Regions from separate parts of the Kitasatospora sp. NPDC091335 genome, predicted to be linked through region 2. Evidence: riboswitches for the same ligand, from Rfam matches in the RefSeq annotation. Region 2 holds a riboswitch; each other region holds the start of a gene.
What was found. A riboswitch is a leader RNA that binds a small molecule or an ion and turns the genes downstream of it on or off. The one in region 2 is predicted to bind cobalamin.
Positions count from the first base shown of each region.

Region 1: linked by a shared signal. The riboswitch ahead of ACIQOW_RS12915 (FecCD family ABC transporter permease) and the one ahead of ACIQOW_RS21925 (HoxN/HupN/NixA family nickel/cobalt transporter) in region 2 are both predicted to bind cobalamin.
Region 3: linked by a shared signal. The riboswitch ahead of ACIQOW_RS32980 (cobalamin biosynthesis protein) and the one ahead of ACIQOW_RS21925 (HoxN/HupN/NixA family nickel/cobalt transporter) in region 2 are both predicted to bind cobalamin.
Region 4: linked by a shared signal. The riboswitch ahead of metE (5-methyltetrahydropteroyltriglutamate--homocysteine S-methyltransferase) and the one ahead of ACIQOW_RS21925 (HoxN/HupN/NixA family nickel/cobalt transporter) in region 2 are both predicted to bind cobalamin.

Region 1 covers NZ_JBIVUM010000004.1:323,376-330,327, reverse strand. Annotated here, with positions in the region: gene ACIQOW_RS12940 (amino acid ABC transporter permease) at 1-941, shown strand, start outside; gene ACIQOW_RS12935 (amino acid ABC transporter ATP-binding protein) at 938-1,741, shown strand; gene ACIQOW_RS12930 (CGNR zinc finger domain-containing protein) at 1,902-2,489, shown strand; gene sodX (nickel-type superoxide dismutase maturation protease) at 2,486-2,944, opposite strand; gene sodN (superoxide dismutase, Ni) at 3,122-3,517, shown strand; cobalamin riboswitch at 3,599-3,724, shown strand; gene ACIQOW_RS12915 (FecCD family ABC transporter permease) at 3,846-4,925, shown strand; gene ACIQOW_RS12910 (ABC transporter ATP-binding protein) at 4,922-5,764, shown strand; gene ACIQOW_RS12905 (ABC transporter substrate-binding protein) at 5,789-6,781, shown strand; gene ACIQOW_RS12900 (nuclear transport factor 2 family protein) at 6,869-6,952, shown strand, end outside.
Region 2 covers NZ_JBIVUM010000010.1:96,620-103,571, reverse strand. Annotated here, with positions in the region: gene ACIQOW_RS21935 (hypothetical protein) at 1-1,140, opposite strand, end outside; gene ACIQOW_RS21930 (metalloregulator ArsR/SmtB family transcription factor) at 1,192-1,575, opposite strand; cobalamin riboswitch at 1,657-1,871, shown strand; gene ACIQOW_RS21925 (HoxN/HupN/NixA family nickel/cobalt transporter) at 1,902-3,029, shown strand; gene rpmG (50S ribosomal protein L33) at 3,089-3,253, opposite strand; gene ACIQOW_RS21915 (M24 family metallopeptidase) at 3,513-4,619, shown strand; gene efp (elongation factor P) at 4,696-5,259, shown strand; gene nusB (transcription antitermination factor NusB) at 5,264-5,701, shown strand; gene ACIQOW_RS21900 (thioesterase family protein) at 5,894-6,721, shown strand; gene ACIQOW_RS21895 (hypothetical protein) at 6,932-6,952, shown strand, end outside.
Region 3 covers NZ_JBIVUM010000020.1:101,990-108,941, forward strand. Annotated here, with positions in the region: gene ACIQOW_RS32970 (putative cobaltochelatase) at 1-1,841, opposite strand, end outside; gene ACIQOW_RS32975 (cobyric acid synthase) at 1,961-3,502, opposite strand; gene ACIQOW_RS32980 (cobalamin biosynthesis protein) at 3,499-4,482, opposite strand; cobalamin riboswitch at 4,581-4,714, opposite strand; gene ACIQOW_RS32985 (alpha/beta hydrolase family protein) at 5,117-6,223, shown strand; gene ACIQOW_RS32990 (hypothetical protein) at 6,877-6,952, shown strand, end outside.
Region 4 covers NZ_JBIVUM010000012.1:225,528-232,479, reverse strand. Annotated here, with positions in the region: gene mmsB (3-hydroxyisobutyrate dehydrogenase) at 1-276, shown strand, start outside; partial or broken gene ACIQOW_RS25020 (enoyl-CoA hydratase-related protein) at 273-740, shown strand; gene cobF (precorrin-6A synthase (deacetylating)) at 747-1,505, opposite strand; cobalamin riboswitch at 1,642-1,798, shown strand; gene ACIQOW_RS25010 (acyl-CoA thioesterase) at 2,074-2,568, shown strand; cobalamin riboswitch at 2,639-2,883, shown strand; gene metE (5-methyltetrahydropteroyltriglutamate--homocysteine S-methyltransferase) at 3,039-5,354, shown strand; gene metF (methylenetetrahydrofolate reductase [NAD(P)H]) at 5,429-6,346, opposite strand; gene folP (dihydropteroate synthase) at 6,519-6,952, shown strand, end outside.

The sequences.
Region 1 (6,952 bases), on a different contig from region 2:
GGCGGCCTGAGATCATCAAGGCCGTCCCGGTCCGCCACCCCGGACGCTGGGCGGGCGCCGTCGTCATCGCCGTGCTCGCGGCCATGCTGCTGAGCGCCGCCTTCACCAACCCCGCCTTCAAGTGGGACATCGTCGGTCAGTACCTGTTCCACGACAGCATCATGCACGGCCTGCTGGTGACGCTGGAACTGACCGTGCTCGCCATGCTCATGGGCGTGGTCGGCGGCATCATCCTCGCGGTGATGCGGCTGTCCCCGAACCCGCTGCTGGCCGGCGTCGCCTGGGTCTACATCTGGATCTTCCGCGGCACCCCGGTCCTGGTGCAGCTGGTGTTCTGGAACTTCCTCGGCCTGATCTGGGCCAAGCTGTCGATCGGCGTCCCGTGGGGGCCGGAGTTCTGGTCCGAGCAGACCAACGTGCTGATCCCGACGTTCGTCGCGGCACTGCTGGGCCTCGGCCTCAACGAGGCCGCCTACATGGCGGAGATCGTCCGCGGCGGCATCCAGTCGGTGGACGAGGGCCAGGCCGAGGCCTCGCACGCGCTCGGCATGAGCCGGTTCCAGACCATGCGCCGGATCGTCCTGCCGCAGGCCATGCGGGTGATCATCCCGCCGACCGGCAACGAGACCATCTCGATGCTCAAGACCACCTCGCTGGTCTCGGTGATCTCCCTGGAGGAGATCTTCCGGGCCGGCCAGGTCATCTACTCCAGGAACTACCAGAACATCCCGCTGCTGATCGTGGTCAGCCTCTGGTACCTGTTCTTCACCTCGGTGCTGACCATCGGTCAGTACTACATCGAGCGCCACTACGCCCGAGGCTCCAACCGCACCCTCCCGCCCACCCCGCTGCAACGGCTGCGGGGACTGTTCGCCGGGAAGCCCGCCCCGAAGACGAGTGCCGACGTCGTTCCCGGCCTCGAGGGAGGTGGTCACGTATGACCGACCTGACCAAGACCCCGGCCGGCGCCGCCGCGTCCGCCGAGCCCATGGTCCGCGCCGAGAACGTGCACAAGTCCTACGGCCTGGTCGAGGTGCTCAAGGGCATCGACCTGGAGGTCAGGAAGGGCGAGGTGTTCTGCCTGATCGGCCCGTCCGGCTCCGGCAAGTCGACCTTCCTGCGGTGCATCAACCACCTGGAGAAGATCAACGGCGGCCGGCTCTGGGTGGACGGCGAGCTGGTCGGCTACCGGCAGAAGGGCGACCGGCTGCACGAGCTCAAGGACCGCGAGGTCGCCCTCAAGCGGCGCGACATCGGCATGGTCTTCCAGCGCTTCAACCTGTTCCCGCACATGACCGCCGTCGAGAACGTCATGGAGGCGCCGGTCCAGGTCAAGGGCGAGAGCAAGGCCGACGCCCGCGAGCGCGGGATGGCCCTGCTGGAGCGGGTCGGCCTCGCCGACAAGGCGCGGAACTACCCCTCGCAGCTCTCCGGCGGCCAGCAGCAGCGCGTCGCGATCGCCCGCGCGCTGGCCATGAAGCCCAAGCTGATGCTCTTCGACGAGCCCACCTCGGCGCTCGACCCGGAGCTGGTCGGCGACGTCCTGGACGTCATGCGCGGCCTCGCCGAGGAGGGCATGACCATGGTGGTCGTCACCCACGAGATGGGTTTCGCCCGCGAGGTCGGCGACGCGCTGGTGTTCATGGACGGCGGCGTGGTGGTCGAGTCCGGCAACCCCCGCGAGGTGCTCACCGACCCGCAGCACGAGCGGACCAGGGCCTTCCTGTCCAAGGTGCTCTGAACCCGTGCCCCAGGCGCCCGGCAGGCCTCCCCTGCCGGGCGCCGACCGTTTTCCGCCCGGGCCGTGGGCCGCAGCCGCCGCCCGGGCCGTAGGGTGGAGTCCCCGCCCGGGTAATAGGCTGGAGGCAGTAAGCCCGTTACCGCATTCTGGAAGGACCCCTGTGGAGCTCGCCGCGTACGCCGATCTCGCCGTTCGGCTGGTGAACACCGAGGAGCCCGAGCGCGGCACCGACGCGCTGACCTCCGTGGAGGCGGTGCGCGGCCTGTTCTCCGACTCCTCGCGGGCCGCCACGCTCGCCGACGAGTCCGACCTGCCCAGGCTCCGGGCCGTGCGGACCCGCCTGCGCGGGGTCTTCGAGGCCGCCGCCGAGGGGGACGAGATCCGCGGCGTCGACCTGCTGAACAGCCTGCTGATGGAGTACCCCGTCAGCCCGCTGATCTCCGGGCACGACTTCCTGGACGACGCCGGGCGGCCGCGCTGGCACCTGCACCTGGCCGACAACTCGCCCACCGCCACCGCGCACTTCAGCGCGGTGGCCTGCATGGGCCTGGCCGTCCACCTGACCGAGCTGGGCGCCGACCGGCTCGGCATCTGCCAGGCCGCGCCCTGCCGCAACGCCTACCTGGACACCTCGACCAACCGCTCCCGCCGCTACTGCTCGGACCGCTGCGCGACCCGCGCCAACGTGGCCGCCTACCGGGCCCGCAAGCGCCAGGAGGCCGCGGCCGGGGCCGGGGCCGGGGCCTAGGGTTCCTCGACCCACACGCCGAACCGGCGGGCCAGGCCCGGCAGCCGGGCCAGCCGGGGGGTGAGCAGCAGCCGCTCCAGCCGGCGGCCCGGCGCCAGCCAGACCGGGTCGGGACGCAGCCGCAGCAGCACCCGGCCGAGCACCAGCTCGTCCGGCACGGCGCCGTAGCTGCGGCTGTCGCTGTCCACCGGACGGTTGTCGGACAGCAGCCACCAGCCCTCGGCCCGGCGCCCGGCGGCCCGCTTCACCACCAGCAGGTCCTGCTGGAACGGGTGCCGGAAGAGCACCACCGCGCCCGGCCGGACCGGCGCGCCGTAGCGGACCAGCAGCCGGTCGCCCTCGCGCAGGGTCGGCACCATGGACGGCCCCGCCACGTCGACCAGCCCCAGCGGCAGCACGCCGCCCCGGCCCCGCCGCCCCGCTCCGGCGCCCTCCGGCCGCGTGCTCCGCTCCACGGCTCCTCCTCCCGCTCGGCCCGCCCCCAGTCTGCCGTACGGGCCGTCACCTGTTCGATGTCCGGATTGGCCCGTTTCCTGGTCCGTCTTTCGCCCTGGGCCCCCCGCCCGATCGCGAAACCGGGAGGACGGAGGGGTAATCTCGGGCGCGGGAAGACGATCTAAGGAAGGACTCCCATGTTCTCTCGTCTGTTTGCACCGCGCGCCACCGCCCACGCCCACTGCGACCTGCCCTGCGGCGTGTACGACCCGGCGCAGGCCCGGATCGAGGCCGAGTCCGTCAAGGCCACCCAGGAGAAGTACCAGGCCAACGAGGACCCGCACTTCCGCGCCCGCGCCGTCATCATCAAGGAGCAGCGCGCCGAGGCCGTCAAGCACCACATCTCGGTGCTGTGGAGCGACTACTTCAAGGCTCCGCACTTCGAGAAGTACCCGCAGCTGCACCAGCTGGTCAACGACACCCTGAAGGCCGCCTCGGCCGCCAAGGCGTCCACCGACCCGGCCACCGGCCAGGCCCTGCTGGACCTGATCGCCGAGGTCGACAAGATCTTCTGGGAGACCAAGCAGGCCTGAGCCTGACGCGTCGCCAGCCGACCGCCCCCGTCCGCACCGTCGGACGGGGGCGGTCGTGCGTTCACGTCCAGCCCTGCCCGGTAAGGGTTGCCTGCCCTGAGTGGCTGTTATGCTGCCAGGGCGTCCGAGGGGGAAGTCCGGTGTGAATCCGGCGCTGACCCGCAACGGTGAGCACGGCCCGTACCCGCCCGTACGGCCGCGCCAGCCCGATCGCCCCCGGCCGCTGACCTCCCGACAACTCGCCGCGGACTGCGAGGGGACCGGCGCCCCGGCACGCCCCGGCACGCGCCCGGCCCGGCGCACCCGCGGCCCGAGGCAAGGCGCACCCGTGAACCGCGCACCCGCAGACCGTGCAGCCGGCCCGCCCACCCGCCGGATACCCGTCGTCCCGCTCGCCGCCGGCCTCGCCGCCGCGCTGCTGCTCTCGCTGGTCTGCGGAGTCGCCCTCGGCTCCTCCGGGCTCGGCCTGCCCCGGGTGCTGCGACTGCTGGGTGCCGGGCTGACGGGCGGCCGGCTGGAGGCGGACGAGGCGGCCGCGTACGCGATCGTCTGGGAGATCCGGCTGCCGCGCACCGTGCTGGCCGCCGTGGTCGGCGCCGGACTCGCCGCCTGCGGGGTCGCCGTCCAGGCCCTGGTGCGCAACGCGCTGGCCGACCCCTTCGTGCTCGGCATCTCCTCCGGCGCGGCCGTCGGCGCCAACGCCGTGCTGCTGTTCGGCGCCTTCGCCTCGCTCGGGGTGTGGGCGATCTCCGCCTCCGCCTTCGGCTCCGCGCTGGCCGCCATGACGCTGGTGTACCTCGCCGCCCGCACCGCGTACGGGCTCACCCCGCTGCGCCTGGTGCTCACCGGCACCGCCCTGTCCTACGGCTTCTCCGCCGCCACCACCCTGATGGTCTTCGCCGCCGACCGCGGCGAGGCCGCCAGGGACGCCATGATGTGGCTGCTCGGCAGCCTCGGCGGCGCCACCTGGGGCAAGGTGCCGATCGCCGCCGTCACCGTGCTGGCCGGCCTCGCCTACCTGGCCTGCGCCGCCGGGCGGCTGGACGCGCTCGCGATGGGCGACGAGACCTCCGCCTCGCTCGGCGTGGACCCGGACCGGCTGCGCCGCGAGCTGTTCGTGGTGACCGCCGCCGTCACCGGCACCGTGGTCGCGGTCAGCGGGGCGATCGGCTTCGTCGGACTGCTGATGCCGCACCTGGCGCGGATGCTGGTCGGCGCCGGGCACCGCCGGGTGCTGGTGATCGCGCCGCTCGCCGGGGCGCTGCTGCTGGTCTGGGTGGACATCGCGTCGCGCACCCTGCTGGCGCCCGCCGAACTGCCCGTCGGGGTGTTCACCGCGGTGCTCGGCGTGCCCGCCTTCCTGATCATGATGCGCCGCCGCGGCCAGGCCTTCGGAGGCACCCGATGACCGACGTGACCACGCCGTCCGAAGCGGCCGGAGCCACCGGCCCGGCCCTGGCCCAGGACCTCGCCGTCGACGCCGTCTCGGTGGAGCTGGCCGGCACCCGGCTGGTCCACGAGGTGAGCCTGGCGGCCGCCGCCGGGCAGGTGGTCGGCCTGGTCGGCCCGAACGGCAGCGGCAAGTCGACCCTGCTGCGCTGCGTCTACCGGGTGCTGAAGCCGGCCGGCGGCGTCGTCCGGCTCGCCGGCGACGACCTGCACGCGCTCACGGCGCGCGAGTCGGCCCGCCGGGTGGCCGCGCTGACCCAGGAGCACTCCGCCGAGTTCGACTTCACGGTGGCCGAGGTGGTGGCCATGGGCCGGCTGCCGCACCGCCGGGGCTTCGGCGCCCCGTCCGACGGGGACGAGGAGCGCTGCGCCGGGGCACTGCGCAAGGTCCGCGCCGGACACCTCGCCGAGCGGGGCTTCCTGAGCCTGTCCGGGGGCGAGAAGCAGCGGGTGCTGTTCGCCCGCGCGCTGGTCCAGGAGCCGCGCCTGCTGGTGCTGGACGAACCCACCAACCACCTCGACGTCGCCCACCAGCTGGAGGTGCTGGCGCTCGCCCGCGAGGCCGGACCGACGGTGCTCACCGCGCTGCACGACCTCAACCTGGCGGCGGGCCACTGCGACCTGCTGTACGTGCTGCGGGGCGGCCGGATCGTCGCCTCGGGCCCGCCCCACGAGGTACTCGAACCCGCCCTGCTGGCCGAGGTGTTCGGCGTCCGGGGCACCCCGGTGCGGCACCCGGTGACCGGCGCCCTCCAGCTGCTGTTCGACCGCCTCGCCCCCTCCGACCACTCCGCCTGATCCGCCCCCTCCGAAGGAACCACCGTGCGTACCAAGGCCGTTGCCACCGCCGCCCTGCTCGTCCTCGGACTCACCGCCTGCGGCGCCGAGATCGCCCCGAAGGAGGCCGCAGCCGACTCCGCCCACTACCCGGTGACCGTGCGCAACTGCGGCGACGAGCTCACCTTCGACCGGAAGCCCGCCCGGGTGGTGACCAACGACGTCGGCATCACCGAACTGATGCTCTCGCTCGGCCTCGCCGACCGGATGGCCGGCTACGTGATGCCCGACGACAAGGGGCAGCTCGACAAGGTCGCCTGGAAGGACGGCTACCAGCAGACGAAGTGGCTCTCCAAGCAGCGGATCACCAAGGAGATCGCGCTGGACGCCAAGGCCGACCTGGTCTTCGCCGGCTGGCACTACGGCTTCGACGAGGGCAGCGGCGTGACCCCGCAGGCCTTCAAGGCGCTCGGCGTCGACTCGTACGTGCTCAGCGAGTCCTGCCGCAGCGGCAAGGGCACCGAGCGCGGCGTGATGGACCCGCTGGAGGCGCTCTACACCGACCTGGCCAACCTCGGCGAGATCTTCGACGTCAAGGACCGTGCCGACAAGCTGGTCGCCGGCTTCAAGGCGCAGATCGCCGCCGTCCCGCAGCCGGAGCGCCGCCCGTCCGTCTTCCTGTACGACAGCGGGCAGGACAAGCCGTACACCGCGGGCAAGTTCGCCGCCGCCGACGAGATCATCGCCAAGGCCGGCGGGACCAACATCATGGGCGACCTCGCCGACAGCTGGGTCACGGCCGGCTGGGAGAGCGTGGTGGAGCGCGACCCCGAGGTGATCGTGATCAACGACTACGCGACGCCCGGCGCCGAGGAGAAGCGGAAGTTCCTCACGTCCTTCCCGCCGCTGGCGAACGTCTCCGCGGTGAGGAACGGCCGGATCTTCGTCATGGACTACGTCGACCTGGTGGAGAGCCCGCGCAACCCGGCCGCGATCAGCGCGCTGGCCGAGTACCTGCGCACCGTACCGGCCCGCTGACCGGCCCCGGTCCCGCTCCTCCGGCCCCGGCGGCGGGCGTACGCTCAGAGGTACGAGCCGACGGAACCCGACCGGAGGAGCGAGATCATGGCCACCATGGCGGCCCCCACCGCCTTCGACACCCGCGCGCTGCGCGAGGGCATCGAGCGCCGCGACGCCGAGACCCTCCTG
Region 2 (6,952 bases):
CGCGGGTTCGTCGAGTCCGTCCAGGAAGGAGTAGAGCAGCGGGCGCAGCAGGTGGGCGGATTCGCCCTGGTGGGCGAGCGAGCGGCCGGTGACGCCGCTGAGGTCGGCCGGGCCCCGGGCCAGGGCGAGTTCGAGCTGGGCGGCGAGGTCCCCGTCCGGGTCGAGGACGGGCGCGGCCTGGCCGAAGGCGTAGCCGGGGGAGTGCGGGTCGAGTTCGGCGGCGCCGGTGGCGACGAGCACGGTGTGGTGTTCCAGGGCGGCGCCGTAGACGGTGACCGAGCCGTGGTCGCCGATCACGCAGTCGGCGGCGACGAGTGCGGCCTGCCAGCCCTGGTGGGGCGGGATCAGGCGCAGGCCCATCCGGCGGGCGTCGTCGAGCAGCGCCTCGGGGTCGTGGCGGCTCCAGACGTTGGGGTGCAGGACGACGGCCACGGTGTACTCGTCGGCGGGCAGCCGGCGGACCAGCCGCTGGGGGAGGTCGGGGTGGCGGCCGAGCAACGAGTGCCCGCTCCAGGTGGAGCTGACGACGACGAGCCGTCGGCCGCCGGTGGCGCCGAGCGCGGCGCGGTAGCCGTCGCGGGAGCGCCGGCTGGTGAGCATCCGGTCGAAGCACGGGTCGCCGACGACCCGGGCGACGTCCAGCGCCTCGGGGCAGGAGACCCGAAGCCGGTCCAGCTGCTCGGGGTGGGAGAGGCCGAGGACGTCCACGAACACCCGTCCGCGGTGGGTGAGTTCGTTGCGGGACAGGCCGGCGGCGGTGACCGTGTCGCCGGTGGACTCGGTGACCAGGCGGTTGTAGCCGACGCCGTGCGGGAGGACGACGAGGCGGGCGTCCAGGCGGTGCATGGAGGAGTGGACGGCGCAGGCGACGGCCAGGTCGAAGCGGTGCCGGACGGCGTCCTCCCAGTCCAGCACGGTGAAGCCGGGCAGGCCGCGCAGGTAGTCGTCCAGGGCGCGGTCGGCGAAGGCGGAGCCGGGGTTGACGGTGAAGTACCGCTCGATGCCGTCCGGGCTCAGCAGGGTGAGGACGTCCAGGACCCGGGTGGCCGAGGTGAGGGTGCGGGCGACCGCCAGCACGCGGGCCCTGACCGGTCGGGTGCTCCAGCGGTCGGCGGGCCAGGCGTGGGGGTGGGACGGCACACCATGATCGTACTCATCCGGCTCCGCCGCGGCACGGTTTCCGAGTGGGGGTCAGCCCGCCGCCGCGCTGGGCTCGTGGTGCTCGGCGGCGGCGCACTCGTCGAGGAGGGGGCGCATGGCCTCGTCCACGAGCCGGTAGCGCACCACTCGTCCGTCCCGGTCGCCGGTGACCACCCCGGCGGTGCGGAGCAGGCGCAGGGCCTGGGAGACGGCGGGGTCGCGCATGCCGGTGGCGACCGCCAGGTCCGTCACGGCGAGCGGGCCGGCCCGGTGGAGGGCGAGCAGCAGGGCGAGGCGTCCGGGGTCGGCGAGCAGCGAGAAGCGCTCGGCCCAGGTCCGGACGTGCGCGGGATCGCCGATCGCGGCGATGGCCTCGCAGACCCGGTGCCCGTCGATGGTGCGGTGGCCCACGCGGTCGGCAGGTACGAGATGCATGCCGGCATTCTCGCAGGCAAGGGTCTGTGATCCTGGACACCTGCGCACGTGCGCAGCCTTGCACGGGTCGGGCGGGGCCCCTACGGTGTAGCCCGCCGTGGTGCTCGGGAAGACCGGTGACGGACCCTCAGGGGTCCCCAGTCCGGAGCGGCCCTCGCCACTGTGATCGGGTCGTTCCTCCGCCCGCGGAGGAGCGTCGTCCGTACCCATGGAGCCACTGGGTGCCCCGCGCACCTGGGAAGGCGGGTACGGGCGTCCCGTAAGCCAGGAGACCGGCCACGGCATCTCACGAGGTTTTCCACGAGGTGCTGGAGCGTGATCCGCAGATGACCCTGCCCGAAACCGTTGCCGCCGGGGCGAATCCGGCGCCCTCGGTGCTGCCCAGCTTCCAGTGGCGGCGCGAGGACACCATCCGTACGGCCGGGCTGATGGGGGTGATCCTGGCCATGCACGTGGTGGCCTTCGGGACGCTCCTCTTCCTGGTCGCGCCCGAGAAGTACGAGGTCGGCACCCAGGTCTTCGGGGTGGGCCTGGGCGTCACCGCCTACACCCTCGGGATGCGGCACGCCTTCGACGCCGACCACATCGCGGTGATCGACAACACCACCCGCAAGCTGATGGCGGACGGCAAGCGCCCCGTCTCGGTGGGCTTCTGGTTCGCCCTCGGGCACTCCTCGATGGTGGTGCTGATGGCCGCCCTGGTGGCGGGCGGCGCGCAGCTGGCGAACACCCTGATGGACGACGAGTCGGCCACCCACAAGTGGCTCGGCGTGGTCGGCACCACCACCTCCGGCGTGTTCCTCTACCTGATCGGCGCGCTCAACCTGGCGGCGCTGCTCGGCATCCTCAAGGTGTTCCGTTCGATGCGCGCCGGGCAGTACGACGAGAAGGAGCTGGAGGCCCACCTCGACTCGCGCGGCTTCATGGCCCGGGTGCTGAACCGGGCGACCCGTTCGATCACCAGGCCGGGCCAGATGTTCCCGGTCGGCATGGTGCTGGGCCTGGGCTTCGACACCGCGACCGAGGTCACCCTGATGGTGATGGCCGGCTCGGGCGCGGCCTCCGGGCTGCCCTGGTACGCGATCGTCTGCCTGCCGCTGCTGTTCGCGGCCGGGATGAGCCTGTTCGACACCCTGGACGGGACGTTCATGAACTTCGCGTACCAGTGGGCCTTCGCCAACCCGGTGCGGAAGGTGTACTACAACCTGACCATCACGGGTCTGTCGATCGCGGTGGCCTTCATCATCGGCACCATCGAGCTGGTCGGGGTGCTGCACGAGAAGCTGGACCTGACCGACCCGGTCACCGGGTTCGTCGCCGAGATCTCGCTGGACAACGTCGGGTACGCCATCGCCGGGCTGTTCGTGGTGGTCTGGGCGATCGCGATCGGGTACTGGAAGCTCGCCCACGTCGAGAAGCGCTGGACGCCCGGCCAGGGGGCACAGAAGCACTGACCCGTGCGCGGAACGGCGCCTCCCCGCGCCGGGGGGAGGCGCCGTCCGGGTGGGCGGGGTCAGCGCTCCTCGCGGAAGTCGACGTGCCGGCCGGCGGCCGGGTCGAACTTGCGCAGGACCATCCGGTCCGGGTCGTTGCGGCGGTTCTTGCGGGTCACGTACGTGAAGCCGGTGCCGGCGGTGGAGCGGAGCTTGATCACCGGGCGCAGTTCGCTGCGGGCCATCGGGCGTCCTCCTGGGGCCAGGGGCGGCGGGTCCCGGTCGGTGGACCGAGCCCGTGCGCCGAAATGGAATTCATTTCCACCCCGTCCAACGTGGGCCCGGCCCCGCCCATTCCCGGCGTCCGACGCCCGGGGGAGCGGGGAACCCGGCGCGTGCCCGAGGGGGAGGGCACGGAAGCGCGGGGGGCGCGCAAGGGGTACTGGGGGTTCTGTCGGGGGTGCTCGGCGGGCGCTTCGGGCCGGGGGTTCGTAGGCTCGACGCATGGCGGATGCGTACGCGGGGCGGCGGGAACGGGTGAGGGAGCACTGCAGTGCGACGGGGGCCGATGCGGCCCTGGTCACCCGTGCGGCGAACGTGCGGTACCTCACGGGCTGCGCGCCCTGTGGGGCGACCCTGCTGCTCACCAGGGAGAGAGCGCTGCTCGCGCTGCCGGACGACCTGCCCCCGGACGACTCGGGGGAGCACCTGATCGCCCCGGACGTCGCCCGGATGCCGGTGGCGACCGGAGCGGACACCGCGCTGGCCGCCGCGGCCGCCGCCGCCAGGTCCGGTGTGTCGGGCCTGGCCGTGGAGGAGCACGACCTGACCGTCAGCAGGCACCGGGCGGTGGGGGGCCTGGCCGAGGGGGCCCGGCTGGTGGACCTCGGCCGGGTGGTCGAGGGGCTGCGAGTGGTCAAGGACGAGCACGAGATCGCCGACCTGCGGATCGCCGCCGAGATCGCCGACCAGGCGCTCGGCGAGCTGCTGGAGTCGATCCTGGTCGGCCGCACCGAGCGGCACCTGGCGATGGAGCTGGAGCGCCGGATGATCGACCACGGCGCCGACCGGGCCGCCTTCCCGGTCTCGGTCGGCACCGGCAGCCACTCCGGCCAGGCCGCCCACCAGCCGACCGACCGCCGGGTGGAGGAGGGCGACTTCCTGACCGTGGTGATGGGCGCCCAGTACCGGGGCTACGGCGTCTCCACCGCCCGTACCTTCGTGATCGGCGCAGCCCCCGCGCCCTGGCAGGTGGAGCTGCACCGGCTGGTCTTCCGGGCCCAGCGGGCCGGGCGGGAGGCCCTCGGACCAGGAGTGGAGCAGTGCGTGCCCGACCGGGCCGCCCGGCAGGTGCTGGAGGCGGCCGGCCACGCCGAGGCCTCCCCGCACCCGGTGGGCCACGGCATCGGGCTGGAGATCCGGGAGGCGCCGCGCCTCGGTCCGTCGGACATGGGTAAACTGGACAGCCGCGTGCCGGTCACCGTCGGCCCAGGGGTCCACCTCCCGGGCAAGGGCGGCGTCCGGATCGAGGACACGCTCGTCGTGCGCCCCTTCGAAGAGGGCGGGCCCGAGCTGCTCACCATCACCACCAAGGAGCTCCTCGCCCTGTGACCGCGGCCCTCCGGCCGTCGGCGGCAGGACGCGAACCTTGGTTCCTTGACAGCTATATCCAGGAGTAAGTGCGCCCGTGGCTTCCACGAACGATCTCAAGAACGGCATGGTCCTCAAGCTGGACGGCGGCAAGCTCTGGTCCGTCGTGGAGTTCCAGCACGTCAAGCCCGGCAAGGGCCCGGCCTTCGTGCGTACCAAGCTGAAGGAGGTCCTGACCGGCAAGGTCGTCGACAAGACCTTCAACGCGGGCACCAAGGTCGAGACCGCCAACGTCGACAAGCGCACCATGCAGTTCTCGTACAAGGACGGCGAGAACTTCGTGTTCATGGACATGAGCACCTACGACCAGCTGACCATCGAGCCGCTCGTCGTCGGCGACGCCGCCAAGTACCTGCTCGAGGGCTTCGAGGCCACCGTCGCGCAGAACGAGGGCTCGGTCCTCTACATCGAGCTCCCGGCCGCCGTCGAGCTGGTCATCGCCGAGACCGAGCCGGGCGTCCAGGGCGACCGCTCCACCGGTGGCACCAAGCCGGCCACCCTGGAGACCGGCGCCGAGATCGCCGTCCCGCTCTTCGTCACCACCGGCGAGAAGGTCAAGGTCGACACCCGCGACGGCAGCTACCTCGGCCGGGTGAAGTAAGTCCGTGTCGGCCGCACGCAGCAAGGCCCGTACCCGGGCCTTCCAGATCCTCTTCGAGGCCGACCACCGCGGGGTAGACCCGCAGCGGGTCCTCGCCGACTGGGTGGCCCGCGCTCGCGAGCCCAAGCCCGACGAGGGCACCCCGCAGGTCGGTGAGTACACCATGGAGCTCATCGAGGGGTACGTCCAGCACGCCCGTCGCATCGACGACCTGATCGAGCAGTACGCGGTGGGCTGGACGCTCGACCGGATGCCGATCGTGGACCGCAACGTCCTGCGGCTCGGTGCGTACGAGCTGATCTGGGAGGACGGCGTCCCGGACGCCGTCGTCCTGGACGAGTCCGTCGAGATCGCCAAGGAGTTCTCCACGGACGACTCCCCGGCCTTCGTCAACGGCCTGCTCGCCCGCTTCCTGGAGCTGAAGCCGAGCATCCGCCGCTGACGGATCGACCTCGTGGGTCGACCTCGCGGGTCGACCCCGGGGATCGGCCTCACGGAACGACCTCGGAACGGCCGCCGGACCCGAACACGGGTCCGGCGGCCGTTCCGCGTTTCACCCGGGCGGCGTAGGGTGAGGGCTTACCCATCGGTAACTTGATGTCCGTCAGCACGCGTGAAGGGCAGGTCTCTCCCCATGACCACGGCGATCCGCAGCGAGTTCGACCAGGGCATCGCCCTGACCAGGCACCCCGAGGAGGCCGGCCGCTACGAGGCCGAGCTCGGCGCCGGCTGGCAGATCGGCGGCGGGGTGAACGGCGGACTGCTGCTCGCGGTGGCCGCACACGCGCTGTCGCTGGAGCACGGCACCCACCCGGACCCGGTGTCGATCAGCGGTTACTACCTGTCCGCGTCCACCCCGGGACCCGCCACCGTCCGCACCGAGGTGCTGCGCTCCGGCCGCGGCCTGTCCACCGGTACCGCCTCACTCAGCCAGGACGGCGTCGAGCGGCTGCGGGTGGTGGCCAGCCACGGCGACCTCGCCGCCGCCGACGGTGAGGTGCGCACCAGCGCGCAGCCGCCGCGGCTGCCGCCGCCCGACCAGTGCATCGGCGTCGAGCACGCGCCCAGGGAGCTGATCGCCCAGGCCGCCCTGCTGGAGCGGTTCGACCTGCGGCTGGACCCGGCCACCGTCGGCTGGGCGCTCGGGCAGCCCTCCGGCCAGGGGCGGATCCAGGGCTGGTTCCGGCTCGCCGACGGCCGCGACCCCGACCCGCTGCTGCTCCTGCTGGTCGCCGACGCGCTGCCGCCGGTCACCTTCGACCTGGGCATGCCCGGCTGGGCCCCCACCGTCGAGCTGACCGTCCACCTGCGCGCCAGGCCGGTACCCGGCTGGCTGCGGGTCACCCACGCCACCCGCAACCTGGCCGGCGGCTACTTCGAGGAGGACGCCGAGGTCTGGGACGAGTCCGGCCGCCTGGTCGCGCAGTCCCGCCAGCTGGCCCGGGTGCCCCGGTCGGCCTGACCCGCGGCCCCCGCATTACCGGTGGTTACATTCCTGTGACACGCCGTACGTGTGCGGCGCGCGCGGATGGGGAGGAAGACGGTCAGCGGCATGACCGCCGCGGACCGTCCACCCCTGAAGCCAGGAGCCACTCGTGAGCGAGCGCAGCGAGCGAACAGTCGATAGGTGCGTCTGGGCGAATGCCTCTGCCGAGCGCAGCGAGGTGGGCGCATGAGCCAGAAGGGTCGCGCC
Region 3 (6,952 bases), on a different contig from region 2:
CGGTTCGGGTCGCGCAGCCGCTCCACCCGCAGCACCTCGTGCGCGCGCAGCAGGCCGGCGGCCAGCGGGGTCCGGCCGCCGGTGGGCAGCGACTCCAGCCGGGCCGCGCCGACCTCCACGGAGGAGGTGGGCGGCAGCGCCAGTTCGGCGCCCGAGCCGCGGAAGGTGATCATCCCGATCTTGTCCCGGCGCTGGTAGGCGTCCATCAGCAGCGACAGCACCGCGCCCTTGACGGCGGTCATCCGCTGCCGGGCGGCCATCGAACCGGAGGCGTCCACCACGAACAGCACCAGGTTGGACTCCCTTCCCTGGCACACCTGCTCGCGGAAGTCGTCCTTGCGCAGCACCAGCGCCCGACCGCTGCGCCCGCGCGCGGCCTGGTGCGGCGCGGCGGCCTGGAGGGTCGCGGTCAGGTGCAGCCGGCCGAGCGCGCCCTGCGGGCGGCGGGCGCGGACGGTGTGCCCGCCGGTGGTCTCGGCGGGGGAACGGCGGCCCTGGGCGCCGTGGCCGGTGCCGCGGACGGTGAACAGCCGGGTCCGGTACGGGTCTCCGGCCGCGACCGGCGACGACTCCCGTGCGGGGGCCGGGTGTTGGGCCGGGTGTTGGGCCGGTACGGGCTGCTGCGCGGGTGCGTCGCCGCCCTCGGCGCTCTCGGCACCGCCGGTGCCGTCGGGGGCGGTGGCCTCCGGAGTGCCGCCGTCGGACGGATCGGGCGCCCCGCCGCCGTCCGGGCCGCCCCCGTCAGGGCCGTCGCCGTTGCCGGGGCCGTCGCCGTCGGGCCCCGGACCGTCGCCCTCGGGCTCGGGGTCCGGCTCGGGGTCGTCGCCCTGTGCCTGCTCCTCCAGCGTGCGCTCCAGCTGCTCCTCGTCCAGTCCGGGCGCGTCGAAGGGGTTGCGCCGGCGCCGGTGCGGCAGCGCAAGCCGGGCCGCCTTGCGGACGTCCTCCTCCAGCACCTCGGTGCGCCCGTCCCAGGCGGCCAGCGCGACGGCCGTGCGGGCCATCACGATGTCCGCGCGCAGCCCGTCCACCTCGAACGCGGCGCAGACGGCGGTGATCTGACGCAGTGCCACATCCGGCAGCTCCACCTTGGGAAGCAACTCCCGTGCGGTGGTGATGCGTTCGGCGAGTGCCCGCTCCTCCTCGGCGAACCGCGCGGCGAAGCCGGCCGGGTCCACGTCGTACGCGAGCCGGCGGCGGACCACCTCGGCGCGCTCGACCGGGTCGCGGGTGGCGGCGATCTCGACGGTCAGGCCGAACCGGTCGAGCAGCTGCGGCCGCAGCTCGCCCTCCTCCGGGTTCATCGTGCCGACCAGCAGGAACCGGGCCGCGTGCCGCACCGACACGCCCTCGCGCTCGACGTAGGAGCGCCCCATCGCGGCGGCGTCCAGCAGCAGGTCCACCACGTGGTCCTGGAGCAGGTTGACCTCGTCGATGTAGAGCACGCCGCGGTGCGCCCTGGCGAGCAGCCCCGGCTCGTAGGCCTTGACGCCCTCGGCCAGCGCCCGCTCCAGGTCGAGCGAGCCGACGATCCGGTCCTCGGCCACGCCGACCGGCAACTCGACCAGCTGGGACGGCCGTTCGGAGAAAGGCGGGGAGACGTGCGGCCCGTCCGGGCACTGCGGGTCGGGCGCGGCCGGGTCGCAGGCGAAGCGGCAGCCGTCCACGGTGGCGATGGACGGCAGCAGGCCGGCCAGCGCGCGCACCATGGTCGACTTCGCGGTGCCCTTCTCGCCGCGCACCAGCACGCCGCCCACGGCCGGGGAGACCGCGTTCAGCAGCAGCCCGAGCCGCAGGTCGGCCATGCCGACGATCGCGGTGAACGGATAGCGGACGTCACTCATGCCGTACCCCACTCCTGTCGTGCCCGGTTCCGCGGGACCAGCCTGGTCCCGCGGTCCTGCCTGGCTCTGCGGACCAACCTGGCTCTGCGGACCAGCCTGGTCTCGCGGTCCTGTCCGGCTCATGCGTCACTCCCAGGGGCCCCGGGCGGGACGAACGGCAGCGATCCGGCCGCCGGCACTCCGCCCTCGATCAGCTTCCACAGCGCGTCGGTGTCGGCGTGCTCCTCGATCAGGTCGCCCAGCCGGTCCAGCCGGGCCTCGCGCGCCGCGGCGAAGGAGGTGTCCGGCGCCGCGACGAACGCCCGGCCGGCCAACCCGGCCACCTCGCGCAGGAATTCGCGGCGGAACCCGTCGTTCTCCAGCGCGCCGTGCCAGGTCGTGCCCCAGACCGAGCCCACCCGGCAGCCGTCCAGGCCCTGCCCGTGGCCATCGGAGAGGAACACCTCCCCGCCGCCCTCGACCGTCACCACCCCGTGGTGGATCTCGTAGCCCTCCACCCGCTGACCGAACGCCTCGCCGACCGGCCGCGCCAGCACCTTCTCCACGCCGAACCGCACGTGCGTCGGCAGCAGGCCGAGACCCTCGACGGCGCCCGCCTTCGACTCGACCTCGTCCACGATCGAGCGCCCCAGCATCTGGTAGCCGCCGCAGACGCCGAGGAGCGGCAGCCCGGCCGCCGCCCGCGCCCTCAGGGCCGGCTCCAGGCCGCGTTCGCGCAGCCAGGCGAGGTCCGCGACGGTGGCCCGGGTGCCGGGCAGCACCACCAGGTCGGCGTCGGCCAGCTCCTCCGGCCGGGTCGCCCAGCGCACCAGCACGCCCGGCTCCTGCGCGAGCGCGTCCAGGTCGGTGAAGTTGGACAGCCGCGGGAAGCGCACCACGGTCACCCGCAGCACGTCCGCGCCGAGCGGCCCGCGGCCGTCCACCCGGTCCACCACGGTGGACAGGTCCAGCGAGTCCTCGGCGTCCAGCCACAGCCCCGGCAGCATCGGCAGGGTGCCCAGCACCGGACGGCCGGTCAGCTCGTGCAGCATCTCCAGCCCGGGCGCCAGCAGCCGCGCGTCGCCGCGGAACTTGTTGACGAACCAGCCCGCCACGTGCCGCTGGTCCTCCGCCGAGAGCAGCGCCAGCGTCCCGTACATCGCCGCGAAGACCCCGCCGCGGTCGATGTCCCCGACCACCACCACCGGCAGGGCGGCGGCCGTGGCCAGGCCCATGTTGGCGATGTCGCGGTCGCGCAGGTTGATCTCGGCGGGCGAGCCGGCGCCCTCGCAGACGACCACGTCGTAGCGGCGGCGCAGGTCGGCCAGGCACTCCAGGGCGCGCTCCAGCAGGACGGGCTTGCGCTCGCGGTAGTCCAGCGCGCCCACCTCGGCGACCGCTCTGCCGAGCAGCACCACCTGGCTGCGGCCGTCCGCGCCCGGTTTGAGCAGCACCGGGTTCATCGCCGCCTCCGGCTCCACCCGGGCGGCCTGCGCCTGCATCGCCTGGGCGCGGCCGATCTCGGCGCCGCCGGCGGTGACGAAGGAGTTGAGCGACATGTTCTGCGCCTTGAACGGCGCGACCCGCACACCCTGGCGGACGAGCCAACGGCAGATCCCGGCCGTCACCACGCTCTTGCCCGCGTCCGAGGTCGTCCCCGCGACCAGCAGCGCGTTCGTCATGCCCTTCCCCTCTTCTTCCCCAGGAACGCCCGCAGCAGGACGTGCCCCGAGACCGTCGTACCCAGCGCCAGTGCGCCCACCCGCCGGGACAGCGCGCAGGCCCGCTCGATGTCGTCCACCGTCACCGGGCGCAGCTCCGCGCCCAGCACCGGACGGTGCTCCACCCGCTCGCCGTACCGGAGCGTCCCGCCCAGCCGAACGCCCACCGCGCCGGCGAAGGCCGCCTCCGCCTGGCCCGCGTTCGGGCTCGGATGCGCGGAGCCGTCCCGCCGCCAGACCCGCCAGGCCGTCCTGGGCTCGGGCGCGGCGGCCACCGTCAGCAGCGCCGTCAGCCGGGCGCCCGGCCAGCCCGCCAGGTCGTCCAGCCGGGCCGAGGCCCAGCCGAACCGGGTGTGGCGCGGCGAGCGGTGGCCCACCATGGCGTCCAGGGTGTTCACGGCGCGGAAGGCCAGCAGACCGGGGGTGCCGGCCAGGGCGCCCCAGGTCAGCGCGTTCACCACGGCGTCGGCGGTGTTCTCGGCCACCGACTCGACCACCGCCCGGGCGATCTGCTGCTCGTCCAGTGCGCTCGGGTCCCGTCCGCACAGGTGCGGCAGCCGCTCGCGGGCGGCCGCGAGGTCGCCCGCGGCCAGCGAGCGGCCGATGGTGCGGGCCTCCCGGGTCAGCGAGGTGCCGCCGAGCACCGTCCAGGTCGCGGCCGCCGCCAGCGCCGCCCGGCCCAGCGGGCGCCGGCCCACCGTACGGTCCAGGGCGAGCGCGCCCGCCGCGACCGCGCCGACGCACAGCGCCGTGTACCCGGCTCCGGCGGCGCGGTCGTCGCGCCACAGCCGTCGCTCCAGGGCGGTCGCGGCGCTGCCGAAGGCGGCCACCGGGTGGCCCCGGCGGGGGTCGCCGAAGCGGGCGTCCGCGGCGTGGCCCGCGACGGCGCCGAGCGCGAACGCGGCGGCGCGGGTCAGCGGGCGCGGGGTCAGCGGGCGCACGGCGGAAGGCAGCTCGAAGTCCGGCGGGGCGGGGCAGCCTGCATCGGGTGCGTGTCCTCACTCAGGGTCCGCGCCCTGGATCGACGTGACGGGGGCGAGAGTCTCCTGGCTTCCGGGTCGGACGCACCCTCGGAGCCTTCCAGCGGCCTTCGACGGCCCGCCGTGGCGATGTTCCGAGCGTGCTCCCCGGTGACAGTGGCGGGACCGCGCCGGACTTCCACCGGCTTCCTCTCCATGCCCTCCGTTTGGCCCCAGGATCCCATCACGGGCCAGAACCGGGAGTCAACCGAGGTCACGGAGGGGTTGGTCACACCCGGACATCGCTGACGCCCCCTCCGATCGCCCGACCCGGCACCGGCCCGGTCCGCTCTCGCCGGCTCCCGTCGCCAGTCTCGCCACTCCCACCACTCTCGTGACTCTTGTGACTTTTCACCGGGACGAGCCCGTCCCCTTCCGCCTGGGTACCTCCGATCGCCCCCGTCCTCCTCGCCACGGGCTTCTGGCACCTCCTCAGCACCGCCGGGGCATCGCCCGCATGACCCGGATGGCCCAGTCCGGTGGCCGGGCGGGCGGGGCGCCGGTGAACTGGTGCCCGAGCACCGTCCGGTGCGTGAGCAACAGAGCGGGGAGCGAAATGCGTTGGGGAACCGCCGCCGTCGTGGCGGCCGCCGCGGTCGGGGCCGCCGTGCTGGTGGTCGGCCGCCGGGCCTCCGAGCGGATGGTCCGTCCGGCGACCGCCGTCCAGGAGTCCGGGCCGGTCGTGGTCCGCGGTCTCGCTCCCGGACGGATCACCTTCTCCCGCGGTCCCGAGAGCCTGCGCCCCGGCCGCTGGGCGGTCGAGTGGGCGGACGGCGGGCACGCGGTCGTCGAGGAGGTCCTGCACCGCGACGAGCAGAGCGTCACCCGCCGGCTGGTCCGCGCCGACCTGGGCACCCTCACCCCCGGCACCGAGGTTCGCTTCACTCCCCGCGTCCACCTCGGCGACCCCACCGAGGCGCTCGGCCTCGCCTTCACCGACACCACGGCGGACGGCGAACTCGGCGCCCTGCCCGCCTGGCGACTCGACGGCCGGCGCGGCACCTGGGTGATCCTGGTGCACGGCCCGGAGTCCGACCGCGGACAGACCCTCCCGGTGCTCCCCGTCCTCGACCGGCTCAGGCTGCCCGTCCTCGCCGTCACCTACCGCGGTGACGAGGGTGCCCCCGCCTCCCCGGACGGGCTCAGCCACTTCGGCGAGACCGAGTGGCGCGACATCGAGTCGGCGGTACGGCTGGCACTCGACAACGGTGCGGGCAAGGTGATCCTCTACGGCTGGTCCCTCGGCGCCACCATGGTCCTCCAGACGGCGGCCCGCTCGGCCTGGTCGTACGCCATCCGCGGGCTGATCCTCGACTCGCCCGTGCTCGACCTGCCGGCCTCCGCCCGCCGGGACGCCGCCCGGGCCGGCTTCCGGGGCGTCGCCGCCGAACTCGGCGCCCTCGCCGCGGAGGGTCGCACCGGCGTCGACCTCGCCGACTTCAGCCGGATCGCCGAGGGCACCGACCTGCGCGTCCCCACCCTCCTCCTGCACAGTCCGGCAGATCCGATCGCCCCCTTCCGCACCGCCGAGAAGCTGGCCGCCGCCCACCCCGACGTGGTCAGCCTCCGGGCGTTCCCCGGCGCCGGCCACGCCACCCTCTGGAACGCCTCCCCCGATCACTACACGGAGCTTCTCCGCCGCTGGCTCACACCGCTTCTCTAGGGCGGGACGTGCCCGTGGGGGAGAGGCCCGCCGGGCTCCGGCGCTTTTCCCGAGAGCTTCACCTGTTCACGAATGAACGTTTCTCTATTTCGCCGGGCGGCACGAGAAGTCGAACCGGCCGACTTCTCGTGCACTATGACCCCGCCGGTCCGTGCGCCATCCGTCCGGATTGGGGCTGGACAGCCCCGCCGGGCGTTGGCGGAACGGGATTCCCCCAGGAAATCCACCCCCTCGGCCGGGGCAAAAACTTGCCCCTCCTCTCAACCCCTGTCGCTACACAGTGTGACCGGTCGGACATTCCCGGCGACGGAGGCGCCTTGGGTGGCATGGCCGTGTCACACGTTTCCGGCCAGGCAGTTTGCCGTGGTTGCCCGATCTTGCGGAGGTGGCACAGGCGGTCGCCCGGTCGTACGGACAACCGGATGTGACAGAAGGCCGGTACAAGGGGAAGACTGCTCGACGTGACGTCTCGGAACCCGCGCGACCGTGATGCCCCGCTCCCGCCGACGATCGGTACCGGTGCGACGGTGACCCGTCTCCCCGGAACGGCCCAACGGCCCGCCGGTGGCAGGCAGGGCGGGGCGGGTGTCCCCCGTAACGGAGTACCCCGGCGACGAGGGCCCGCTCCGGCTCCCGGTCGGGGCCGGGTTCCCGTGCCGGAGGGCTTCCCGGCACCCTCCGAGCTGGCGCCGCTGGCCCGCCGGATGCTGGTCGACGCCGTCCGGATCG
Region 4 (6,952 bases), on a different contig from region 2:
GCCACGGCCTCCGGCCAGTGCTGGGCGCTCACCACCAACTGTCCGGTCCCCGGGCCCGTCCCGGCCAGCCCGGCCAACCGCGAGTACGCGGCCGGGTTCGCCGCGGCGCTGATGGCCAAGGACCTCGGGCTGGCCGCCGACGCGGCCACCGCCTCCGCCCTGCCGGCCGAATTCGGGCGCCGGGCAGCCGAGTTGTACGCCTCCTTCGCCCAGGGCGAGGCGGCCGGACTGGATTTCTCGGCCATCATCACGACGCTGGGAAAGGGTGCCGAGTGACCGGCTACGAGACGATCCTGGTCGAGCGCAGGGGCCGGGTGGGGCTGATCACCCCGGACCGGCCCAAGGCACTGAACGCGCTGAACACCCGGCTGATGAACGAAGTCGTGGCCGTGGCAACGGAGTTCGACCGTGACCCGGAGACCGGCTGTCTGCTGGTCACCGGCTCGGAGAAGGCCTTCGCGGCCGGCGCCGACATCAAGGAGATGCAGTCGCTCGAATTCGTCGACGCCTACCTCGGCGACTGGTTCGCCGCCTGGGACCGCTTCGGTGCGCTGCGCAAGCCGGTGGTCGCGGCGGTGGCGGGCTACGCGTTGGGCGGCGGCTGCGAGCTGGCGATGCTCTGCGACGTGCTGCTGGCGGCGGACACCGCGAAGTTCGGGCAGCCGGAGATCAAGCTCGCTGACGCGCCGCGCCGCCCCACCCCCGGGGCGGCGCACCGTGTCCCGACAGCCGTCAGCCGTCAGCCGTCAGCCGTCCGACCGGCGCAGCAGGTAGGTGTCCATGATCCAGCCCTTGCGCGCGCGGGCCCGCTCGCGCAGCTCGCGGATCCGCGGGGCGGCCTCGGCAAGCGGCCCGGAGACGAGCACCTCGTCCGGGGTGCCGAGGTAGGCGCCGTAGTGGATCTCCAACCCCGCGGGGTCGACCTCGGTGAAGGCGGCCCGGCCGTCGAGCATCACCACCACGTCGTCCACTCCCTCGGGGAAACCCTCGGCGAGGCGGCGGCCGGTGGTGATCTGCACCGGGCGGCCGACCCGGGTCAGCGTGGTGCGGTGCGCGGCGGCGAGCGCGGAGACGCTGCTGATGCCCGGGATCACCCGGTACTCGAACGGCACACCGCCCCGGGCCGACACGTCGTCCACCACGGCGATGACGCTGTCGTAGAGGGCCGGGTCGCCCCAGACCAGGAACGCGCCGCTCTCGCCCTCGCCGAGGTGCTCGGCGACCAGCCGCTCGACCAGATCGGCGCGGCGGACGCGCCAGTCGTCCACCGCGGCCGTGTACGCGGGAGTGGCGCGGTCGCGCTCCGCGTCGGGCACCTCGACCACGCGGTGCCCCGGCCGGCCGTGCTCGGCGAGCATCCGGCGGCGCAGGGTGATGAGGTCCTGCCGCTCCTCGTTCTTGCCGAGGACGAAGAAGACGTCGGTACGGCCGAGGGCCTTGACCGCTTGCAGGGTGAGGTGGTCGGGGTCGCCCGCACCGATGCCGATGACGAAGATCTGCCGCATGGGGACATTCTGCCGTCCGGCCCCGCGCGTGGTCCCCCGGGCCGGGTCAGGCCGGTGGGCGGTGGCTGTGAGCTGCGCCGATGGACGTAAGCTGGCGGGGCAGCTGGTTCGCCCCGTCCGCCAGGCGGGGTGTCGCAAGAGGGAACCCGGTGCGAGTCCGGGACTGCCCCGCAGCGGTGAGTGGGAACGACCGCCGTCATGTGCACCGGCCCGGAAGCGGGCCCGGGAAGCGACGGCCAGTAGGTGCCCGTCCCGGTTCGGCCGGGAGGGCGTGCCCACGAGTCCGAAGACCTGCCGCTGCCCGCGTGCCGTGCCGGCCCGCGGTCCCACCAGGACCCCGAGGGCGGGTCGACGGTGCAGGCGGGACGTGTCCGGACCGCTGCCTGCCCCTTCGCGTGCCCGGGGTGTGCGAAACCGCGAAGGAGAGTTCCGTGAAGCGGAACACCGACCACGATCCCCACGAGCCCGTACGCCGTGGACACCGGCCCGGGCCCGACGGCCCGCGGAGCCGGCACGCCGGGCGTCCGGCCGTGGCCCCGTCCGGTGCCCCGAAGGGCGGGCCGTCGCTGTGACCAGCCCCTCCGTGCTCTCCCGCACCCCGGCCGAGTCCGCGGTGACCCTGGCCCACATCATGAGCGACCACGACACCAACCTCTACGGGACGGTGCACGGCGGCGTGATGATGAAGCTGATCGACGACGCGGCCGCCGCCGCCGCGGGCCGGCACGCCGGTGTCACCGCGGTCACCGTCTCGGTCGAGGAGATGTCGTTCCTCGCGCCCGTCCGGGCCGGAGACCTCCTCACCGTCCGGGCCCGGGTCGACCACGTCGGACGGACGTCGATGGACGTGTCGGTGGCGGTGACCTCGGAGCGGTGGAACCTCACCGGGCCCGTCACCAGGGTGGCGACGGCGCACCTGGTGTTCGTGGCGGTCGACGCCGAGGGCCGGCCCCACCGGGTCCCGGAGCTGCTCCTGGAGAGCGCCGCCGACCGGCAGCGCGGCCGGGTGGCACGGGAGCGGCGGGCCCGCAGGACCGAGCCGGAGCTGGAGCCCGCCGAGTAGCGGCCCGCGACGACGTCCCACCATGCGGACGCCTTTCGAGATTTCCGCCTCGGCGCCGCCGGTTTGCCCCTAAGCTGACGGAGCAGCTGGTTCGCCCTGTCCGCCAGGCAGGCGCGTCGCAAGAGGGAACCCGGTGACGCCTTTCGACTGGCCAGTCCGGGACTGCCCCGCAGCGGTGAGTGGGAACGACCGCCGTCATACGCACTGGGCCCGGGAACGGGTCTGGGAAGCGACGGCCAGTAGGTGTCCGCCCTGGTGAGGCCGGGGAGGGCGCGCCCACGAGTCCGAAGACCTGCCACTGCCCGTGCGCGACCGTTCGCGTGCGGCCATCCGGTGACCTCGTGGGCGGGTCGGCGACCATACCCGGCGGGGCCGTGCGCGTGCACGGGTATCCGTCCGGTTCGTCATCCCTTCGCGTCCTCGTGCCGTCACCGGGCACTTGAGGAATCAGGCTCGCGAAGGAGAGTCCCTTGACCACGAAGTCCGCAGCCGCGGCGAGCGTCGCCACCGTGCACGGCTACCCCCGCCAGGGCCGCAACCGTGAACTGAAGAAGGCGATCGAGGGGTACTGGAAGGGCGCCGTCACGGCGGAGGCGCTGCTGGCGACCGCCGCCGACCTGCGCCGGACGAACTGGGCGCAGCTCGCCGAGGCCGGGATCGAGGAGGTCCCGACCGGCGACTTCTCGCTCTACGACCACGTGCTGGACACCACCGTGGCCGTCGGCGCGATCCCGCTCCGGCACCGGGAGGCGGTGGACGCCGACGCGCTGGCCGGGTACTTCGCGATGGCGCGCGGCACCCAGGACGTCGCGCCGCTGGAGATGACGAAGTGGTTCGACACCAACTACCACTACCTGGTCCCCGAGTTGGGGCCGGACACGGTGTTCGCCGCCGACCCGGCGAAGGCGGTCGGCGAGCTGCGGGAGGCGCTGGCGCTGGGCCACACCGCGCGGCCGGTGCTGGTCGGCCCGGTGACGTACCTGCTGCTGGCGAAGCCGGCGCCGGGAGTGGCCGAGGACTTCCAGCCGATCACGCTGCTGGACCGGCTGCTGCCGGTCTACGCCGAGCTGCTCGCGGCGCTCAGGGCCGCGGGGGCCGGCTGGGTGCAGCTGGACGAGCCCGCGCTCGTCCAGGACCGCACCCCGGCCGAACTCAACGCCGCCGCCCGCGCCTACCGCGAGCTCGGTGCCCTCACCGAGCGGCCCAAGCTGCTGGTCGCGAGCTACTTCGACCGGCTCGGTGAGGCGCTGCCGGTGCTGGCGAAGGCACCGGTCGAGGGCCTGGCGCTGGACTTCACCGGCCCGGCCGCCGCGAACCTGGACGACCTCGCCGCGGTCGGCGGACTGCCCGGCAAGCGGCTGGTGGCGGGGGTGATCGACGGGCGCAACATCTGGATCAACGACCTGGAGAAGTCGCTGGCGACCCTGGCGACCCTGCTGGGCCTCGCCGGCACGGTCGACGTGGCGCCGTCCTGCTCGCTGCTGCACGTGCCGGTCGACGCCGCCGCGGAGCGCGACATCGACCCGCAGATCGCCCGCTGGCTGGCCTTCGCCCGGCAGAAGGCCGGCGAGGCGGCGCTGCTCGCCCGGGGCCTGCGCGAGGGCACCGGCGCGGTGACGGCCGACCTGGCCGCCAACCGCGCCGACCTGGCCTCCCGGGCCGGCTCGCCGATCACCCGCGACCCGGCGGTGCGCGCCCGCGCCGCCGCCGTCACCGCCGAGGACGCCCGCCGGGCCCAGCCCTACCCCGTCCGGGCCGAGGCCCAGCGGGCCCGGCTGGGCCTGCCGCTGCTGCCGACCACCACCATCGGCTCCTTCCCGCAGACCACCGAACTGCGCACCGCCCGCGCCGACCTGACGGCCGGACGGATCGACGCGGCGGCCTACCGGGAGCGGATGGAGGCCGAGGTCCGCGAGGTCATCGCGTACCAGGAGAAGGCCGGCCTGGACGTCCTGGTGCACGGTGAGCCCGAGCGCAACGACATGGTCCAGTACTTCGCCGAGCAGCTCACCGGCTACCTCGCCACCCGGCACGGCTGGGTGCAGTCGTACGGCACCCGGTACGTGCGGCCGCCGGTGCTGGCCGGCGACATCTCCCGCCCCCACCCGATGACCACGGAGTGGTTCCGCTACGCCCAGGGACTCACCGAGCGCCCGGTCAAGGGCATGCTCACCGGCCCGGTCACCATGCTCGCCTGGTCCTTCGTCCGCGACGACCAGCCGCTCGCCGACACCGCCCGGCAGGTCGCCCTCGCGCTGCGCGACGAGGTGACCGACCTGGAGGCGGCGGGCGCGGCCGTCGTCCAGGTCGACGAGCCGGCCCTGCGCGAGACCCTCCCGCTGCGGGCCGCGGCCCGCCCGGCCTACCTGGACTGGGCCACCGAGGCCTTCCGGCTGGCCACGTCGGGGGTGCGGGCCGAGACCCAGATCCACACCCACATGTGCTACGCCGAGTTCGGCGCCATCATGACCGCGATCGACGAACTCGACGCGGACGTCATCTCGTTGGAGGCCGCCCGCTCGCACATGGAGGTGGCCGGCGAACTGGCCGGGGCGGGCTACCCGCGCGAGGTCGGTCCGGGCGTGTGGGACATCCACTCCCCGCGCGTCCCCGGCACCGGGGAGGCCGTCTCGCTGCTGCGCGCGGGCCTGGCCGCGATCCCGGCGGAGCGGCTCTGGGTCAACCCGGACTGCGGGCTGAAGACCCGCGGCTGGCCGGAGACCCGGGCCTCGCTGGAGAGCCTGGTCGGCGCCGCCCGCCTGCTGCGCGAGGAACTCGCAGGCTGACGGTGACCGGGGCGGGTACGGCGACCCCGTCGTACCCGCCCCGGCACCTCGTGCCCCGGAGGCCCGGGCCGAGCTCAGCCGGACTCGGGCAGCCCGAGGTTCTGGTAGATCTCCGTCGTGACCGTGGAGAAGTTCATGGTCATGAAATGCAGGCCGGGGACCCCTTCGGCCAGCAGGCGCCGGCACATGCCGGTCGCGTACTCGATGCCGATCGAGCGGACCGCCCGCGGGTCGTCCCGGTGCTTCAGCATGCGCTCGGAGAATTCCCGGGGAATGGCCGCGGTGGACAGGTCGGGGATCCGCCGGAGTGACCGGATGGTGGTCACCGGCATGATCTCCGGAATGATCGGAACGGCGCACCCGGAGGATTCCAGCCGGTCCCGGAAACGGAGGTAGCTGTCCGTCTCGAAGAACATCTGGGTGATCGCGTAGTCCGCTCCGGCCCGGCATTTGGCGATGAAATGCCCGATCTCGGAATCCCAGTCGGGAGACCGCGGGTGCATTTCCGGGAACGCGGCCACGCCGACACAGAATTCCCCGGACTCCTTGATCAGCCGCACCAGGTCGGCCGCGTACTCCACCCCGTCCGGGTGGCGGTCCCAGCGGCCCAGCGGGTCGCCCGGCGGGTCGCCGCGCAGCGCCAGGATGTTGCGGACGCCCTGGTCGGCGTAGTGCCCGAGGATGTTCCGAAGCTCGGCGACGCTGTGGCCGACGGCGGTCAGGTGGGCGGCCGGGGTGAGGGTGGTCTCCTGGGCGATGCGGCCGGTGACGTTGACCGTCCGCTCCCGGGTCGACCCGCCGGCACCGTAGGTCACCGAGACGAAGGTGGGGGACAGGGCTTCGAGTCGCCGGATCGCATTCCACAGGCCGGCTTCCGCTTCGGGGCTCCTGGGCGGCATGAACTCGAACGAGTAGGAACGCCTGCCGGTCGCGAGGAGTTCGCGGATGGAGGCCGCCCGGTCCGTGCGCGTGGTGGGGATTCCGAGTGTCATGACAGGAGGTTATCCGGATTGGTGCGGACCAATCCCGGAGCGTCCACTCCGTGATACGGATTTCTCCACCGGGGGTGCCCGGGGAAGATCCCGGACGGGACGGCACAATGGGGACATGAAAAGACCTTCGCAGGCATTGCCGGGACTCCCCGGATGGGACCGGTGCGCAGTGATGGGAATCGTGAACGTGACCCCCGACTCGTTCTCGGACGGCGGTCGCTGGCTGGACCCGGGGCGGGCGGTGGACCGGGGGCTGCTGCTGGCGGAGCAGGGCGCCGACATCGTGGACGTGGGCGGGGAGTCGACCAGGCCGGGAGCGACCCGGGTGTCCGAGGAGGAGGAGCTGCGCCGGGTGCTGCCGGTGGTGCGCTCTCTCGCCGGCGAGGGCGTCCTGGTCAGCATCGACACCATGCGGGCCCGGGTCGCCGAGGCGGCGGTGGAGGCCGGCGCGCGGATCGTCAACGACGTCAGCGGAGGCCGGGCCGATCCGGGCATGGCCCGCGCCGTGGCCAGGACCGGGGTGCCCTTCGTCGTCATGCACTGGCGCGGGCAGTCCGCGGGCATGGACGGACTGGCCGACTACACCGACGTGGTGGCCGAGGTGAT